Regions from separate parts of the Pseudarthrobacter sp. AB1 genome, predicted to be linked through region 2. Evidence: predicted binding sites of a transcription regulator. Region 2 holds the regulator's gene; the other holds the start of a gene.

Region 1 (7,943 bases), on a different contig from region 2:
GGGTCTCCAGTCTTCCCGATGTCATGAGCGGGACGGCCGCACAAGCGGCCCCGGACTTTCTCGCTGCCGCCCACCCGGCTTTCGTTCTTTGGTTCTTTCGTTCTTTCGTTCTTTCGTTCTTTCGTTCTTTCGGACAAGCGTGAGCGCTCGTTCTGGGCAACGGAGGCAAACATGTCAAAAAAGAGTTTGCTGAAGGTGCAGAGCCGAGCCGATGGAACTCCTGGCCACTGAAGCCACCATCGACAACTACGCCCAGCACAGGTCCTGGGTCGTGGGTCCTGCGTCACCGCGATGCTTTCGGTCTGGGCGCCCCCTGGTCGGAGCCCTCATGCTGCAAGTCTCGAGGCTCCTTTGCAGCAACTGCGGAGCAAGCCCGGGTTCATGCCACTGAAGATCGCAGTCGCCCTGGCCGAATGCGGTTATGCGCGCCCAAGACGCTTGAACGACGCTGAAAGTCCGCTTCTTCCAGACGTTCTCGCGATAGGGCCGGACAGAGACTAGGTGTTCTTTACCCAACTTGGTGCCTCTGTCGCGCCCTGGTAGAGGGCTCGTAGCGTCTCAAGATTTTCGACGCCCGCGGTCAGGAAGCCACCCAGAACGCTGATGCGCGAAGTGAGACGGAACATCTTGCCATTTTCAACATCGCCGGCGAACTTCCGCTCCAGGATCACGGGCATTACAGCACTGTTCGCATGAGCAAGGCCGCTGCACGATTTCCACACCTGGAGACCGGTGAAACTAACTCTGGTAGACACTGCTTTGTCCGCAGCAGAAACCACGTCAGTTGTTGTTGACCGCGCGGTGAGGTCCCTGTTCCGGTAGGCGGGAATGGCTTGCTGAAGCTCCAGCAACCGCCTGCGGACGTTGCCGCCTGTTCCCTGCTTTGGCCCGAAGACCTTGCCGAGGTTGGCGAGGTCTTCATTGTTTTCGTACGAGATGCGAAGCGAGAGGAAGGCTTGCTTGTCGACTCTGCCGGCACCCAGCAGCCAGAGCCCATAAGACGATGCTTCCACGGCAGACCGGATCATCGAATAAAGGGCCGTCATGGGAACATCATTGGCTTTCTCGATGTACTTGACGGCCGCCCGCAGGTTGTCGAGGGCAACCATGTGAAAGATGGAGAGCTGATTGGACATCGGCTGATATGGAGTGAGCGCATCGACGGCGGCAAGCCGACTGCCCTTCTCGGGATCTTGTAGATCCGGCCCATTCAGGACCGCTTCTACACGGTGCCCAGCTTGCTGGATGAGCCATAATCCAGCCCGTTCGTCCTCTTCAGATTCAGTTGTATCCAGCGAGTAGACCATGGCTTGACGGTACACAACTCAATCCCGCAATGGCCGATGCCACGTACCGGGATCTGAAGGAGCGTATCCCGCGAGGATGAGTGCCGGCTCCAGAAAGAGTCCTGCGAGCAAAAGTCCAACACCCTGTTGGACTTGCCACTGGTATAGCTTCAGGCAGCTCTGACGACAAGCAGTTCGGCCCACTCCGTGGTGTAGCGCGGTGACAGGGCCTCGCGCCGCATGCCCCAGTCGGGCGCCTCCACCATCCCGGCGCGGCCCAGGCCGATAGACCCAGTTCCGAATCGGTCCATAATGTCGCCAAGGAGGGCCCCGATGTGTTTTTCCTCGTGGGCGGTGGCAAATACGGGCAGCTGCGGTGCGGCGCCGGCCGGTGACAGCTCTGTCAGCATGACCCCTGCCCTGGCGTACGGCACCCCGTCCACGATCCGGTTCTCCAAGGCGGACACTGCCGCCTTGGTCAGGATCACCGGGTCTGCCGTCGGCGCCGGCAGCTTCACTGTCGCAGACGGGAACGAGGAGAATCGCTCATTGAAGTGTGACGTGCCCGCGAAGGACGACATCAGCGTGGCCTGCTGATGGTCCTTGGCCAGCCGGATGGCGGCCTGCTGGGCGTAGATCGCCATCACCTCGTGCATCCTGGCCGCCGAGGTTACCGGCTTGGAGAAGGACCTCGAAAAAATCAGCTGCTTCTTACTGGCGATCTCGGTCTCCAGCGGGATGCAGGGGATCTCGTTGAGCTCCATGATCGTGCGCTGCATCAGCACCGAGAACTTCTTCCGCATGACGACCGGGTCCGTGGCTTTCAGGTCAGCGATCGTGAAGATCCCCAGGGCGTTGAGCTTCTTCCCGAGCCGACCGGCGATCCCCCAGATGCCGGTCACCGGCACCCGGGCCATGATGTGGTCGCGATGAGGCACAGCAAGCGTGTCGTAGCTGCATACCCCGCCGAGGGCAGGGTTCTGCTTCGCAACCCGATTCACGAACTTGGCCAGGGTCTTCGTGGGGGCAATCCCGACACAGACCGGCAGACCTACGTGCCTGGCCACGGCAGTTTTGATCTCCCGCCCGATGCGCTCCAATTCCTGCGGCTCTCCGCGCAGCATGGCGAATGCCTCGTCGATCGAATACACCTCGACGATATAGCTGTAGCGGCCAATGAGCTCCATGACCCTGGAACTCAAATCTCCGTAGAGCTCGTAATTGCTGGATTTCGCAATGAGACCCCTGAGTCTGGGATCCGCCTTGAGCTTGAACCAGGGGTCGCCGTTTTCGATGCCCAGGGCCTTGGCCTCATTGGATCTGGCGACAACGCAGCCATCATTGTTGGACAGCACCACAACCGGTTTGCCGTCCAGCTTCGGGTCGAAGGCGCGCTCACACGAGACGTAGAACGAGTTCACGTCAATGAGGGCTGTCCGCTCCACCCGGCCGCCAGGAAGATCCTGCATCAGACGTGACCCTAGAGTCGATGGAGACAGCGGGTAACAACGCCCCAGACGCTGAGCTCGGCAAGCTCCGGAATAACCACGTCAGGATAGGCGGGATTCTCGGCAGCCAGCCGCACGCAGCCATGCTCCAGCCGCAGCCTCTTGATGGTCATCTCCCCGTCGATGATCGCGACAACGACGTTGCCGTCCACAGGGGTCAGCGACCTGTCCACAACCAGTTCGTCGCCGTCGTATATACCAGCACCGTCCATAGAGTGTCCGGACACCCTCACCAGGAACGTGCTGGTGATGTCGTTGATGAGGTGTTTGTTCAGGTCGATGCGGCCGGTGAAATAGTCCTGGGCAGGCGAAGGGAAGCCAGCCGGCACAGCAACAGAACAGTACAAGGGCCCCGGAAGGCCGGTCACAAAGACGTCCAGAGCGGCGACAACGACAGCACTCATCGACCACTACCTCCCGGGGATTTCGAAACTATGTTCTCCACAGGCTTATACACATGTGAATATGTCTTCGATTAAAAGTATACGACCGGTGCGGGGGTCCAGGGTCTGGGCCGCTGACGAGAGATCACCAGGTCGTCTATGTGGCGGACACCAGTGGGACGAGCCACTCCTGGATTTTCATCATCACGTCGTGGGGCTTCGGTGCCGCTGAGTAGACGCGTACTTCCCCGTAGTTTGGATGCTGGATGTCCAGCGGGATCAAGTCGTCTTCCCGGAGCCGCACCACGAGGTAGCCGGCTGCCAACAAGTCCCGTGTCTTGTATTCATCGACAAGGACCTTCGCAGGAGGGCGGTGCCAGTACGCGCCGTCGTACTCGATCACCAAGGTGTGGCCACCTACCACCGCGCTGATGTCGGCAGACCACGACTTTCTGGTCTGGAATACAGAGTCACGGAGGATTGCCCCGGACCGGGCGCCAGAGAAGGCAGCTTCCGCAGCCGCATGGTGGGCGAGCTCAACCTTGGACTTTCCCACCTTTTTGCATTCAGGGCAGCCCGATCCATTGGAACGCCCGGCCAGGGAGCTTGGCCAGACATGCGCATTGTTGATCGCACAGATCCATTCAGGAACGAAGTCTGTTTTCCCGTACGACCTGACTTCCCACGCCGTCACCGGGTTGGCGTCGCTCCACTCGGCTGCCAACCCGGGGTCCTGCCATGCCAGAGATCCCAGCTTGGTCTCACAGCGCGGACAGCGGAGACGGTCATACTTGTCCCGGTCCCTGGGGGTGGCCCCCCACTCATGGCCGCAGCAGTCGGCGACCCACCAAATAGTGCGCTTCGAGTCCCAAAAGACTGTCTGCGGGGCGAGTTTGCCGTTGCGTGTCGGATGCCACTGGCTCGCTATTTCCGGCAGTATGTCTGCCACCATGGAGCGCTTGGCTTTCCTGGTCTCCGCCGCTTTGCAGCTGGGGCAGCCAGACTGGAGGAAGGTCAGCGGCACGAGGCTGCACGCGTGGCCCTGGGGACACCTGAACTTTCGTAGGGGCCGGTGGCTGCTGCCCACCACCATCACCTGGGACGGGTCATCCCCATCGACCCATGCCGCTGCGAGTTCTGGAACGTCAGCGACTGGAGTGACCTTCCAGCGCTCATATTCCTCGTTCCACTGAGCACGTCTGGCGGCTGCGCACACGGGGCAGGAAGGCCTCTGCGCGGTCATCTCGTTAACCTTCTCCGGGAAACGGTGTCCGCAGCTGGGGCAGCGCCAATTGCATGCCCGCGTCGCTTTCAGCGTGACCGTCTGAAAGGCGGCCTCGTCGTTGTTCTCGTGGTCCCACCACGACAGGGCGGGGCTATCGGAATCGACAAGCAGCTGCCGGCCGCTTGTTTTTGCCCCCGGCGTCGTTGACCGCTTGTTCTGCTTACATGTACAACCCCAGCCATAGTCGCTGAGCCGCTGTGCTGTGATTCTGCCGCATCTCCGGCATTTACCCACGACGGGGTCCATTCCGTCGTTGAACTCGACGGTGTTGGAGATGAAGTCATAGCCGTGGCGATCCAAGTGTGCTTTGAGCCTCTCCCCGGGCCACCAATGAGCATCAAGAAATTGCTGGCCTTCGGGCTCGGGAAGCAGGTGCAGGATCATGACCGGCTTGCCGGCGCGCAGGATGGTCCGGAGCATAACTTCGAAGGCATCTGGAGGATTGAGCTTCCGGGCGTACGCTGCCCACTCTTTCCAGTGGCAGGCGCGGCACGTCTTTTCTTTCTCCGCGTTCTTATCCGTGACGTAGGTGAACTTGTAGTGGGCCGAGACCCCGCATTTCAGGCACTCTGTCAGCCACCAGGCATCGCGCCCGGGAAACGGCTCAATGGCTTTGAGGCCACCCTGTTCCAAAATCCCCTCAATGCACTTCAGGCACCATGCAGGCTTGCTCGTCGTACGGTATGCAGCCTGCCCCGAGCAGTCCGAAGTAGAACATGCCTGTGATGCGGCCAAAATTCTTCCCCCAAATCCTCGTTCACCTCCAATATAGGTTTTCCGGCCACGCACTTGCGGTGGACAGCTCTGCGCCGCGCCCCTAGCGCCGGGAAGCGGCGGTCTGGCGCAGGCTGATCGTGGTTAGGCTGAGTGCTACGGGCACAAGCGTGCCGAGCACGTTGACGTCTGGAGGATCGCCATGGCCGACCTTGTCCCTGAATACCTGACCTTCGACTACCGCTGCCATTTTCGGGGGATTCCCGGCACCCGCCATGACCCGGAAGACTACCCGGTGTTCTGGACCGTCAAGGTCAAGGCAACTGACTGGGAGAATGATGACGACGAGGGCAAGGAAGTGTCCGTCGGGGAAGCCCACCTGTACATGGTTCCGGACGCGGGGGCCATCGAACTGTTCCTGACCCTGGACGCAGTGAGCCAGGAAGTGGCGAATGTCGGGGAGATGCTGACGATTAACCGCCCGGACCTGATCGACGACATGGCCCTGGGCGGGGACCTGCTGGTCCTGTCCTCACTGCGGATCGCTCCGACATTCCGCGGCAACAAACTCGGCCACTCCATCCTGAAAGCTATTCTCTGCACGGTCGGCCGCTCCGCGAGCAAGGTCATCCTGGAGGCAGCACCGGTACTCACCAAAGGTGCCCCCGAGGAAGGAACACCGGAGCACGATGCCGCCAAAGTGGCGCTGCGGCAGTACTGGGAGAGTTTCGGCTTCCAGCCGGCCCACGGCGACTACCTGGTCTTCGACGACATGGCAGACGTCACGGACTAACGGAACCGGGGCAGCTGAAACCCTGCTTTCCCTGGAGATTCCGTCCGGATCCTTGGATCGCTACTCGACGTCCGGTTCCCCGTCGTCGATGATCTCGCCGGAGGCGATGCTCTCGGCTGTGCGCTGGTAAGCCTCGGCGACGTAGTCTTCGAGGTCCTGGCGAGCGGTGCGCCACAGGCCCCTCCCGCCGATCTGAATGGCGCGAAGCTCTCCGGTCTTGATGAGGCCCCGGATGAGGCTTTGCTTCACGTTCAGCTCTTCAGCTGCCTGCTCGATGGTCAGGAAGCGGTGTTGTGTGGATTCGTCGGACACCGAACCATCGTATGTGCGCGAAGATAAGTGCAGCGGTCGTAGACTCGGTCCATGAAGTCGGGATGGCGGATCCTGGGAACGTCACTGCTGGTTGCTATGGGGCTGCCAACCACTGGATGCAGTGTCATATGCCCGGCCGTGGGGTACGCCAGCGTCATTACCGTCAATGTTGAAGGCAACGCCGCGGCCGTCGATGAGGTGCAGTTATGCAGCGATCAGGGATGCTCCGAACGGCTGCCGGACTACGGGCCCGCCGTGCCCATGAAATCGGTGCAGCCAGGCTTGCCGAGTCCCACGGCACCGAGCCCCGCCGCTCCAAGCACTCCCCCGGTCGCCTTTCTTGGCACGAGGACCGACGCGAAGACCTGGACGTTCAGCATTTCCCAGCGGGGGCTACCGAAACACGTGACGGTCCGCGCCCTGGCACCCAACAAAACCGTGCTGGCCGAGCAGGAAAACGACCTCGTATGGACCAGGGTCGGCGGGTCCGAGCAGTGCGGCGGACCAGTCACCACTCCCGCAATCACCGTTAAGGTCGGCGCGAAGTAGCCCAGCCTGGCAGGTGATGACCATTCACTACTCTTCTATCCCCGCTGCCGGCGGCCGGCTGCGGACACGGCGATTATCGCAGCACTGGTTCGCTTGGTGATGTGGGATTATCCGAGGCTCTCGAACACCATGGTTGCCTGAATGCGGTCACCGCCGCCAAGTCCCTTGCTCCCACTGCTTGACGTGGTAATCGTGTGGAGCCGGTAGCCCTTCGCGGCCTGATCGTTGATGGCCTTCTCCAGGGAGGTCAGGTTGCCCGAACCCGTTCCCAACAGTTTCTCTTTGAGTATCACCTGTATGACGACGTACTGCTGCATGACGCTGCTTCCTTCCGTTGCTGGTCAACTGGCAGCAATGCTACGCGATGGCTCGGGACGCTCCTCGGGGCGTGAGCGGGTGGCGCTTTGGGTTTCACACCCCAATTAATCATCGGTGTTTTTCGACCGGCCGGTACCTGTCGCCAAAGGCGACCAGAGTGCTCTGGAGCAGCGTCATGCTGTGCAGTATGTCCACGGGACGGGAACGGCATTCTGCCGGCAGTGGACTGACCATCCACGCAGCGAACACGTTGTGTGGAATCTTCAGGCTCATCGCCTGGTCAAAGAGGCGCACCACCGGTTCGTGTAAAAGTCCATCTTTGAGTTGGAAGCCCGGGCAGAAGGTTCCCTCGCCGATGAACACCCGGACTGCACGGCGCATGGCCTCGGGGTCGCCAAGTGCCCGGAAGTGGGCCTCCAGGTCTGCGCTGGTCGGCAGCGTGAATTCTTCGCGGATGCTGTCCCAGATGCGCTCCGGGACAGCCGGCCAAAATCGCTCAGCCTTCACATTCAACGCAGTAGGCATGGCCGTCCTTCTCGCGCGCCTTCTGCGAACGGTGGCGGACCAGGAAGCAGGAATAACAGGTGAACTCATCGTCAGCCTGCGGGATGACCTGGACGACGAGCTCCTCAGCAATGAACTCCCCGCCGGGAGTCAGCCCATCGAGAGCATCAGCCTCGTCGAGCTCTTGAACCACGGACTGCGCATCCGGTGCTTTGGCGGACTTCAGGGCCTCCAGTGAGCTTTCCTGGGACTCCTTGACGTCGGTGCGCAGTTCATCGTAATCGGTTGCCA
Region 2 (7,943 bases):
GCCGGAGACGTCAACCACAGCGTGCGCCAGTGCTTCGTCAAGGGGCACGGTGGCCTCACCGAACCTGCGGATCCCAGCCTTGTTGCCCAAGGCGGTGCGCAGGACTTCCCCGAACGTGATGGCAACGTCCTCCACTGTGTGGTGGACGTCGATGTGGGTGTCACCGGTGGCCTTGACCGTCATGTCAATGAGCGAGTGCTTGCACAGCGCCGTCAGCATGTGGTCGTAGAACGGGACAGTCGTATCGATGTCCGATACGCCTGTGCCGTCCAGGTTGATCTCCACGAGCACTGACGATTCACTGGTGGCACGCTCCATGCGGGCGGTCCGGGGCTCGGCAGCGTTCGATCCGGTGGAACTCATGGTCATATGTCCTTAAGCGAAGTCAGAAATGCGTAGCGAAGGAAATGTGCCGGCGCGCGGGGGCGGCGGTACTTCAAGTTTAGGCTGGCAGCGTGGCCTGGCTGGCCAGGATGCGTTCCAGCGACGTCAGGAACGATGTGGTCTCGGTCTCAGTGCCTGCCGTGACACGCAGGTGGCCGGGGATGCCGACGTCGCGTATCAGCACGCCGTCGTCCAGCAACTGCTGCCAGACGTCATGCGGGTTGTCGAGGCCCCCGAAGAACACATAGTTCGAATCCGAGGCGGCAGGTTTGAGGCCCATGCGGGTCAGCTCCGAAACGATGCGGTCGCGCTGTTCCTTGATGTCCTCGACATCGGCCATCAGGGCAGCCCGGTGCTGGAGGGCGGCAAGGGCTGTTGCCTGGGTGATGGCCGAGAGGTGGTACGGCAGCCGAACCAGGCGGAGTGCGTCCGTAACCTCGGGGGCGGCGGCCATGTAGCCCAGGCGTGCACCCGCGAGGGCGAACGCCTTACTCATGGTGCGGGACACAATGAGGCGTTCCCTGCCGGGCAGCAGGGTCAGGGCGCTGCGCGTTCCATCGTGGGCGAACTCGTGGTAGGCCTCGTCAACGATCACAATGGTCTGGCTGGCCTCGCCGGCCGCGTACACGGCCTCCACAACATCCAGGCCCAGGCCAGTGCCGGTGGGGTTGTTCGGTGAGCACAGGAAAACGATGTTGGGCTGAAGCTCTTTGACCTGCAAGGCAGCCGATTCGGCACTGAGCCCGTAGTCATCGGCGCGCTGCCCAATAATGTACCCGGTGTCGGTGCCGCTGGCCAGGAGCGGGTACATGGAATACGTGGGCGGGAATCCCAGGGCCGTGCGCCCGGGTCCGCCGAACGCCTGGAGAATCTGCTGGAGGACCTCATTGGATCCGTTGGCTGCCCAAATATTGGTGGCATCAAGACCGTGGCCGAGGTATTCGGCCAGCGCTTCCCGGAGTTCGGTGAACTCACGGTCCGGGTAGCGGTTGAGTCCTGCCGCGGCCTCCGTCACGGCCACACTGATCGCGGCCCGGACGTCCGCCGGGACCCCATGGGTGTTTTCGTTGACGTTCAGCAGGATAGGTACATCCAACTGCGGGGCACCATACGGGGTTAGCCCGCGGAGGTTGGTCCGGAGGGGAAGTCTGTTCAGACGCTCTAGCTGGTCATTCACCTGAACAGTTTAGGTCCGAAGCAGACGGCCGGAAAATGTGACGGCCTGCGGCGGCACGTTCCAGAGCCTGGAGCCTCCCTACTTCGTGGGGACGAAGAGCTGCTGTCCGGGGACAACGCCGCCGGCGGAAAGATTGTTCAACTGAGCAATATCCGCGATGACATCACGGGGATCACGCTCGGGCGCAACGGTACTGGCGATGGCCCAGAGGGACTGCCCGGCCTGGACCGTAACCGACACAGTTGGCGTCAAGGACAGGTCGGCGGCAGAGTCGGAAGCCTTCGCCGGTGCGTTGAGGAAACCTGCCAGCGAAAGCAGGATTGCGGCCAGGATCACCAGCGGGATGCCAATGAGGACAATCCGTCCCCTGCGGGTCAGGCGCAGCGGCGGCAAAGATTCCCTGCGCTGCCTGGGCGTCGCACCCGAAGCCGGCAGGGGCCCGGACCACTGCCGCGCGGTGAGGTCCTGCACGGAAACGAACTGCGGACGCGAGTCCTGCGAAGCAGATATAGCTGACATGAAATGAGCCCTCCTGGACCATACTGTGCTGCCCGGCGCGTCCTCCGCGTCCACTTGCCGGTGCCGGCCTGGGCCGTCCATAAATTCGAGTATTCGAATCCGCAAGCAACGAGTAGAACACATGTTCGAACTTTGCTTCTTCATTTTTAGCACTTATCAACGAATATTGTCGAGACTCGCTAGAACAAATGTTTGAAAAAGCCCTGTGGCTGGCCTACGTTTGGATCAAAGAACAACCACCTCTGTAGTTGATCAGCAGGGTCTGACAATCAACTCCGACACCAGCCCCGGGGCGTTCCAGGCACCAGCGGCCGGAGCGGATCCGGGCAACCGAAAGGCATTGGCGAACATGGCAGCACCAGCCGCCGGGGGCAAGGCGACACCGCGCCGCCAGCCCCAACGGACCCCCAAGGGGCTCACCGCCCGCCAGAAAAAGATCCTTGAAACCATCCAGCGCTCGGTGAATGACCACGGCTATCCGCCGTCGATGCGTGAAATCGGCGACACCGTGGGCCTGGCGAGTTTGTCCAGCGTGACCCACCAGCTGTCGCAGCTGGAAAAGCTGGGATACCTGCGCCGGGACCCCAAACGTCCGCGTGCCATGGAGGTCCTCATGCCGTTGACGCTGGATGGCGGGTCCACTAAGTCCAAGGGGACTACCAAGCCCTCGGTCCTGCACGGCGTCGGCGGAACGGTCACCGAACTTCCCTCCGCCATGGACACCGCCATGGTGCCGCTGGTGGGCCGGATCGCGGCTGGCGGGCCCATCCTTGCCGACCAGGTGGTGGAAGACGTGATGCCACTGCCGCGGCAGCTCGTGGGCCAGGGTGAACTTTTTATGCTGCGCGTGGCCGGCGACTCCATGGTGGACGCTGCCATCTGCGACGGCGACTGGGTAGTGGTCCGCCGCCAGGCCGACGCCGCCAACGGCGATATCGTCGCGGCCCTGCTGGACGACGAAGCCACCGTGAAGACGTTCCGCCAGCGCGATGGACACACGTGGCTGTTGCCGCAGAACACGCAATACGAACCCATCCTGGGCGATCACGCCACAATCATGGGCAAGGTCGTCTCGGTCCTGCGCTCGCTCTAGGTCCCGAAGCGGGCCTCCACGCCCCCTCGGCCAGGACGAGGGCAAGCTACGGGACGGGGCCTGACTTTGCAGGACCACACAGTGTCCAGGTTCAGTCAGGCGCCCTTCCCGGCCAGCCTTTCCAGGGCAGCAAACGCTGTCTTGCGGTCCGTGGTGGGCCAGAACGGCGGCAGCGCGGCGCGGAGGAATCCGGCGTAGCGCTCGGTGGCAAGCCGGGAATCAAGCACGGCCACCACGCCTTTATCTCCGGTGGAACGGATCAGGCGGCCCGCGCCCTGGGCCAGGCGGATAGCCGCATGGGTGGCCGAAACCGCCATAAAGCCGTTTCCGCCGGCCTGCGCAACGGCGCGGGACCGTGCTGTCATCAGCGGATCGTCCGGCCGCGGGAACGGAATGCGGTCGATCACCACGAGCCGGCATGATCCGCCCGGAACATCCACACCCTGCCAGAGGGACATGGTTCCGAAGAGGCAGGTATCGGGCTCGTCCGCGAACTGCTTCACGAGGGCAGTCATGGTGGAGTCGCCCTGGCAGAGAATGCTGAGGCCGAGCCTGGGACGCATCGCCTCCGCGGCCTCCTCTGCGGCCCGGCGCGATGAAAAGAGACACAGGGCTCCGCCGCCGGACGCCCGGATCAGCGCTTCAAGTTCATCGAGTGCCTCCGGCGACGCCCCGCGGCCCGGCTTGGGCAGGTGCCCTGCGACGTAGAGGATCCCCTGCTTGGGATAATCAAACGGCGATCCGACGTCGATCCCGGTCCAGCTCGGCGCGCCCTCCCCCACGAGCCCCAGGCCGCCGGCGGCCGGTTCAAAGGCTGAGCCGATGGCAAGCGTGGCCGAGGTCAGCACCACGGTGTGGCCGGCGAACAGCCCTTCGCGGAGCTTTCCGGCTACGCTGAGCGGCGCGATGTTGACCAGGGCCGGCGCAGACTCGTCGGGCTGGGCATAGCCCTGTTGCGGGTCGAAGGAACTTGCGCGGGAAAACCACACCACTTCACGGTTCTCACGGGCCACAATGAGCCGTTCACACAGTTCGAGGATCAGCATCAGGCGTGAGCGCGCGAGCTGCCGCCCGCCGTCGGCCGTTTGGCTGCCGTCGCCCTTGGAATCAGAGAGTGCAGCCCGGCACGCCTCACGCAGCTGGTCCACGCAGTCCAGCTGTTCGTCGTTGAGGCCGTTGGGCAGCAGCCCGTTGGGCACCCCGGCCAGGGCGAGTTCCAGGTTGGCGGCAGCTGCGTTGAGGGCATCCACCGTGATGGCCGTGTGTTTGCGCGCGCCCGACGCGGCAGCGTGGACCATTGCCACGGAGAGTTGCCCCGACACGGCACCGGTGACGCGGTCCTGCAGTTCGTGGGCTTCGTCCACCACCACAACGTCGTACTCGGGGAGCACTGCGAGGCCTTCAAAGGCACTGACCGCGAGCATGGCATGGTTAGTGACCACCACGTCAGCCTCGGCGGCGTCGTGGCGTGCCAGTTCACTGAAGCATTCGGCCGCCATGGGGCATTTTTGGGCGCCCAGGCATTCCATGGACGTCACAGACACCTGCCGCCAGGCCCGGTCCGTTACCCCGGGAAGCAGTTCATCACGGTCGCCCGTGGTGGTCTTTTCCGCCCACTCCCGCAGGCGCACCACTTCCTTCCCCAGCTGGGACGACGGCCCGCCCAAGGCGGCGGCGAAATGCGGGACGCTGGTGTCCTCGCCGAGGGAGAACAGCTGGCCCTCGGCGGGTTCCTCAGAAGGGAACCCGCCTACGAGCTTATGCTGGCACACATAGTTGGAGCGGCCCTTGACAAGGGCCACCTTGACGGGGCGATCGAGGGCGGGCGTGATGGTCTTCAGCAGCCGGGGAAGGTCGCGCCCCACAATCTGGGTCTGCAGCGCAAGCGTGGCTGTGGACACGAGCGTGGGCTTGTTGCTCACGAGCGAGTGCGCAATAAGCGGAATCAGGTAGGCCAGCGACTTTCCGGTCCCCGTTCCGGCCTGCACCAGGAGGTGGTCGCCGCTTTCGATGGCTCTGGCCACCTGCCTTGCCATCTCGTGCTGGCCGCTGCGGCTTTGACCGCCCATGCCGGTTACGGCGCGGTCGAGCAGTTCGATCACGAACTGCTCGCCGGCCGTACCTTTGACTTCCCCTGCCACAACCTCAGTCATGGTTGATGAAGGATTCCAGTTCAGCCGCAAGGCCTTCCCGCACCATCACCAAAGCACGGGTACCGTGTTCGCCGTGTTCCAGGCTCAGGATCTCGGCGTCGGTCTCGTGCAGTTTGCTGATCAGGTCACCGCGGTCGTAGGGAATAAGGAGCTCCAGCTTCACGCCGGGCCGGGGAATCCCGTCACTGATGGCCTGCAGCAATTCGGCGATCCCCTGGCCGGTGCGGGCCGATACCACCACGTGGCGCGGCTCGCGCTGCTTAAGGCGCTCCACCACAAACGGATCAGCGGCGTCGGCCTTGTTCAGGACTATGATCTCCGGCACCTTGCGGGCATCCACTTCGCTGAAGACCTTGCGGACTGCAGCAATCTGGCCCTCCGGGTCCGGATGGGACACGTCCACCACGTGCAGGATCAGATCCGCGTCAGCCACTTCCTCCAGCGTGGAACGGAAGGCCTCCACCAACTGTGTGGGCAGTAAACGCACAAAACCCACGGTGTCCGCCAGGGTGTAGCCGAGGCCATCGGAGGTTTCGGCCTTTCGCACGGTGGGATCCAGGGTGGCGAACAGTGCGTTCTCCACCAGCACACCGGCATCGGTCAGCCTGTTCAGCAGCGAAGACTTCCCGGCGTTCGTGTATCCGGCAATCGCAACGGAAGGGACTGAATTACGACGGCGGTTGGCCCGCTTGGTTTCCCGTGCCGGCTTCATCGCCGCAATCTCGCGCCGCAGTTTGGCCATGCGCGTCCGTATCCGGCGACGGTCCAGTTCGATTTTCGTCTCACCGGGTCCGCGCGAACCCATGCCGGCGCCGGCGCCGCCCACCTGGCCACCGGCCTGGCGGGACATCGATTCACCCCAGCCGCGCAGGCGTGGCAGGAGGTACTCGAGCTGCGCCAACTCCACCTGGGCCTTGCCCTCACGGCTCTTCGCGTGCTGGGCGAAGATGTCAAGGATCAGCGCCGTGCGGTCAATGACCTTGACCTTGACGATGTCCTCAAGGCTTCGGCGCTGGGACGGCGCCAACTCGGCATCCACCACAACCGTGTCAGCCCCGGTGGCCATCACGATTTCCTTGAGCTCAAGGGCCTTTCCGGAACCGAGGAACGTGCCCGGGTCCGGTTTGGCACGGCGCTGCACCATACCGTCCAGGACCTCCGAGCCTGCTGTTTCAGCAAGGGCGGCAAGTTCACGCAGGGAATTTTCCGCGTCCGCCAAGGTGCCTTCGGACCATAGCCCGGCCAGGACCACACGTTCGAGCCTCAGCTGCCGGTATTCGACTTCGGTGACATCTTCGAGTTCGGTGGACAGACCGGCCACGCGCCGTAGTGCCCGGCGTTCCTCCCGGTCCTGCTGGTCGCCGTCGTAGCTGGTGTGTTCGTCGTCCAAGCGGGAAATCGCCTGAGCCCTGCCGAACACGGCTTTGTCACCGTCTGCGGCGGTGAGGTTCCTGGCCGGTACGTCCTTGGCGAGAATCCGGTCGATGACAGCTTGGATCTCCTCGGGACTCATGTCCTGGGCTGCTGGATCGGAACCGGTGTTGGGCTGGCTGGTCATGGTCTCCTTTGAAGATTCGGCATTTTCAGAATAGTGCGGATCGTTGGTCTGTGGTGAAGTATTCGCGCTGGGCTGACGGCTTGCAGTCATCCGGGCCTCCTGGTCTGCTGCGCGCGCCGGTCCGGACCGTGGCGTGCAGGGAGTCGTCGCATCCGGGAGATGCGTGGAGTGGTGGAAAGCGCGGGCAAACTGCAAGGGACCGGCAACGGCAGATCACTCGAGTATTGCCCGGCGGCATAACAGCTACGAAGAGCTGTTATGTGGCGCACTTGCGGAAGGTTAATACCTGCATCGCTGCGGGGCACGGCTTCGGGACAGGCGGCGTCCGGGAGGTACACCGGCCGTGCCGGCTACTCGAAGATCAAGAACATGGGTTCAAGATTAGCAGAAGCGGTGGCCGCGGTTTCGCATTGTCCACCCCGGCCAACTAATCTGGCCAGTTATGGAGTCCGCACACTATTTCAGCGCATCGCCCGCCGGGCCGTTCGCCCGCAAACCGCTCACAGTGGAACTGGCCGGCGAGACGCGCACATTGCAGACGTCCGGCGGCATCTTCAGTCCCGACGGTATTGACAAAGGGACGGCGGTGCTCCTGGCCGATGTCCCGGCCCCGGACCCCACAGGCAACCTCCTTGACATCGGCTGCGGCTGGGGGCCCATTGCACTGACGCTCGCATTGCGCGCGCCGCATGCCACGGTGTACGCGGTGGATGTCAATGAACGCTGCATCACGCTGACCACCGAGAATGCGGCCCTGCTGAGCCTGGGCAACGTGCTGGCCAGCACTCCTGACGCCGTGGACCCGGAGCTGCGCTTCGACACGATCTGGTCCAACCCACCCATCCGGATCGGCAAGGATGAACTCCACAGCCTCCTGAAGATGTGGCTGCCCCGGCTGGCGCCGGGCGGCTCCGCGTGGCTGGTGGTCCAAAAGAACCTGGGCTCGGATTCTCTTCAGCGCTGGCTCTCGACGGAACTGGATGCATCGTTCACCGTCAGCCGGGAGTCCACGTCCAAGTCCTTCCGGATCCTTCGGGTCAGGAAAGCGTCCCAGTAGCC

The links. The regulator LexA, encoded in region 2, represses DNA repair genes until DNA is damaged. The targets are predictions, from matches to a motif close to TCGAACANNTGTTCGA.
Region 1: a site for LexA is predicted at 3,254-3,269, ahead of DAD99_RS18820 (LexA family transcriptional regulator). Genes of this name have one in related genera too.

What each region holds. Positions count from the first base shown of each region.
Region 1 covers NZ_PZKO01000067.1:125,348-133,290, reverse strand. The annotation lists gene DAD99_RS18830 (hypothetical protein) at 498-1,307, opposite strand; gene DAD99_RS18825 (Y-family DNA polymerase) at 1,457-2,755, opposite strand; gene DAD99_RS18820 (LexA family transcriptional regulator) at 2,767-3,198, opposite strand; gene DAD99_RS18815 (zinc-ribbon domain-containing protein) at 3,335-5,095, opposite strand; gene DAD99_RS18810 (hypothetical protein) at 5,379-5,969, shown strand; gene DAD99_RS18805 (helix-turn-helix domain-containing protein) at 6,030-6,281, opposite strand; gene DAD99_RS18800 (hypothetical protein) at 6,333-6,830, shown strand; gene DAD99_RS18795 (DUF4177 domain-containing protein) at 6,938-7,147, opposite strand; gene DAD99_RS18790 (hypothetical protein) at 7,257-7,673, opposite strand; gene DAD99_RS18785 (DUF4193 domain-containing protein) at 7,645-7,943, opposite strand, start outside.
Region 2 covers NZ_PZKO01000007.1:44,664-52,606, forward strand. The annotation lists gene hisB (imidazoleglycerol-phosphate dehydratase HisB) at 1-363, opposite strand, end outside; gene DAD99_RS01650 (histidinol-phosphate transaminase) at 443-1,561, opposite strand; gene DAD99_RS01655 (LysM peptidoglycan-binding domain-containing protein) at 1,640-2,080, opposite strand; gene lexA (transcriptional repressor LexA) at 2,430-3,173, shown strand; gene DAD99_RS01665 (ATP-dependent DNA helicase) at 3,269-5,326, opposite strand; gene hflX (GTPase HflX) at 5,319-6,884, opposite strand; gene DAD99_RS01675 (class I SAM-dependent methyltransferase) at 7,327-7,941, shown strand; gene dapF (diaminopimelate epimerase) at 7,922-7,943, opposite strand, start outside.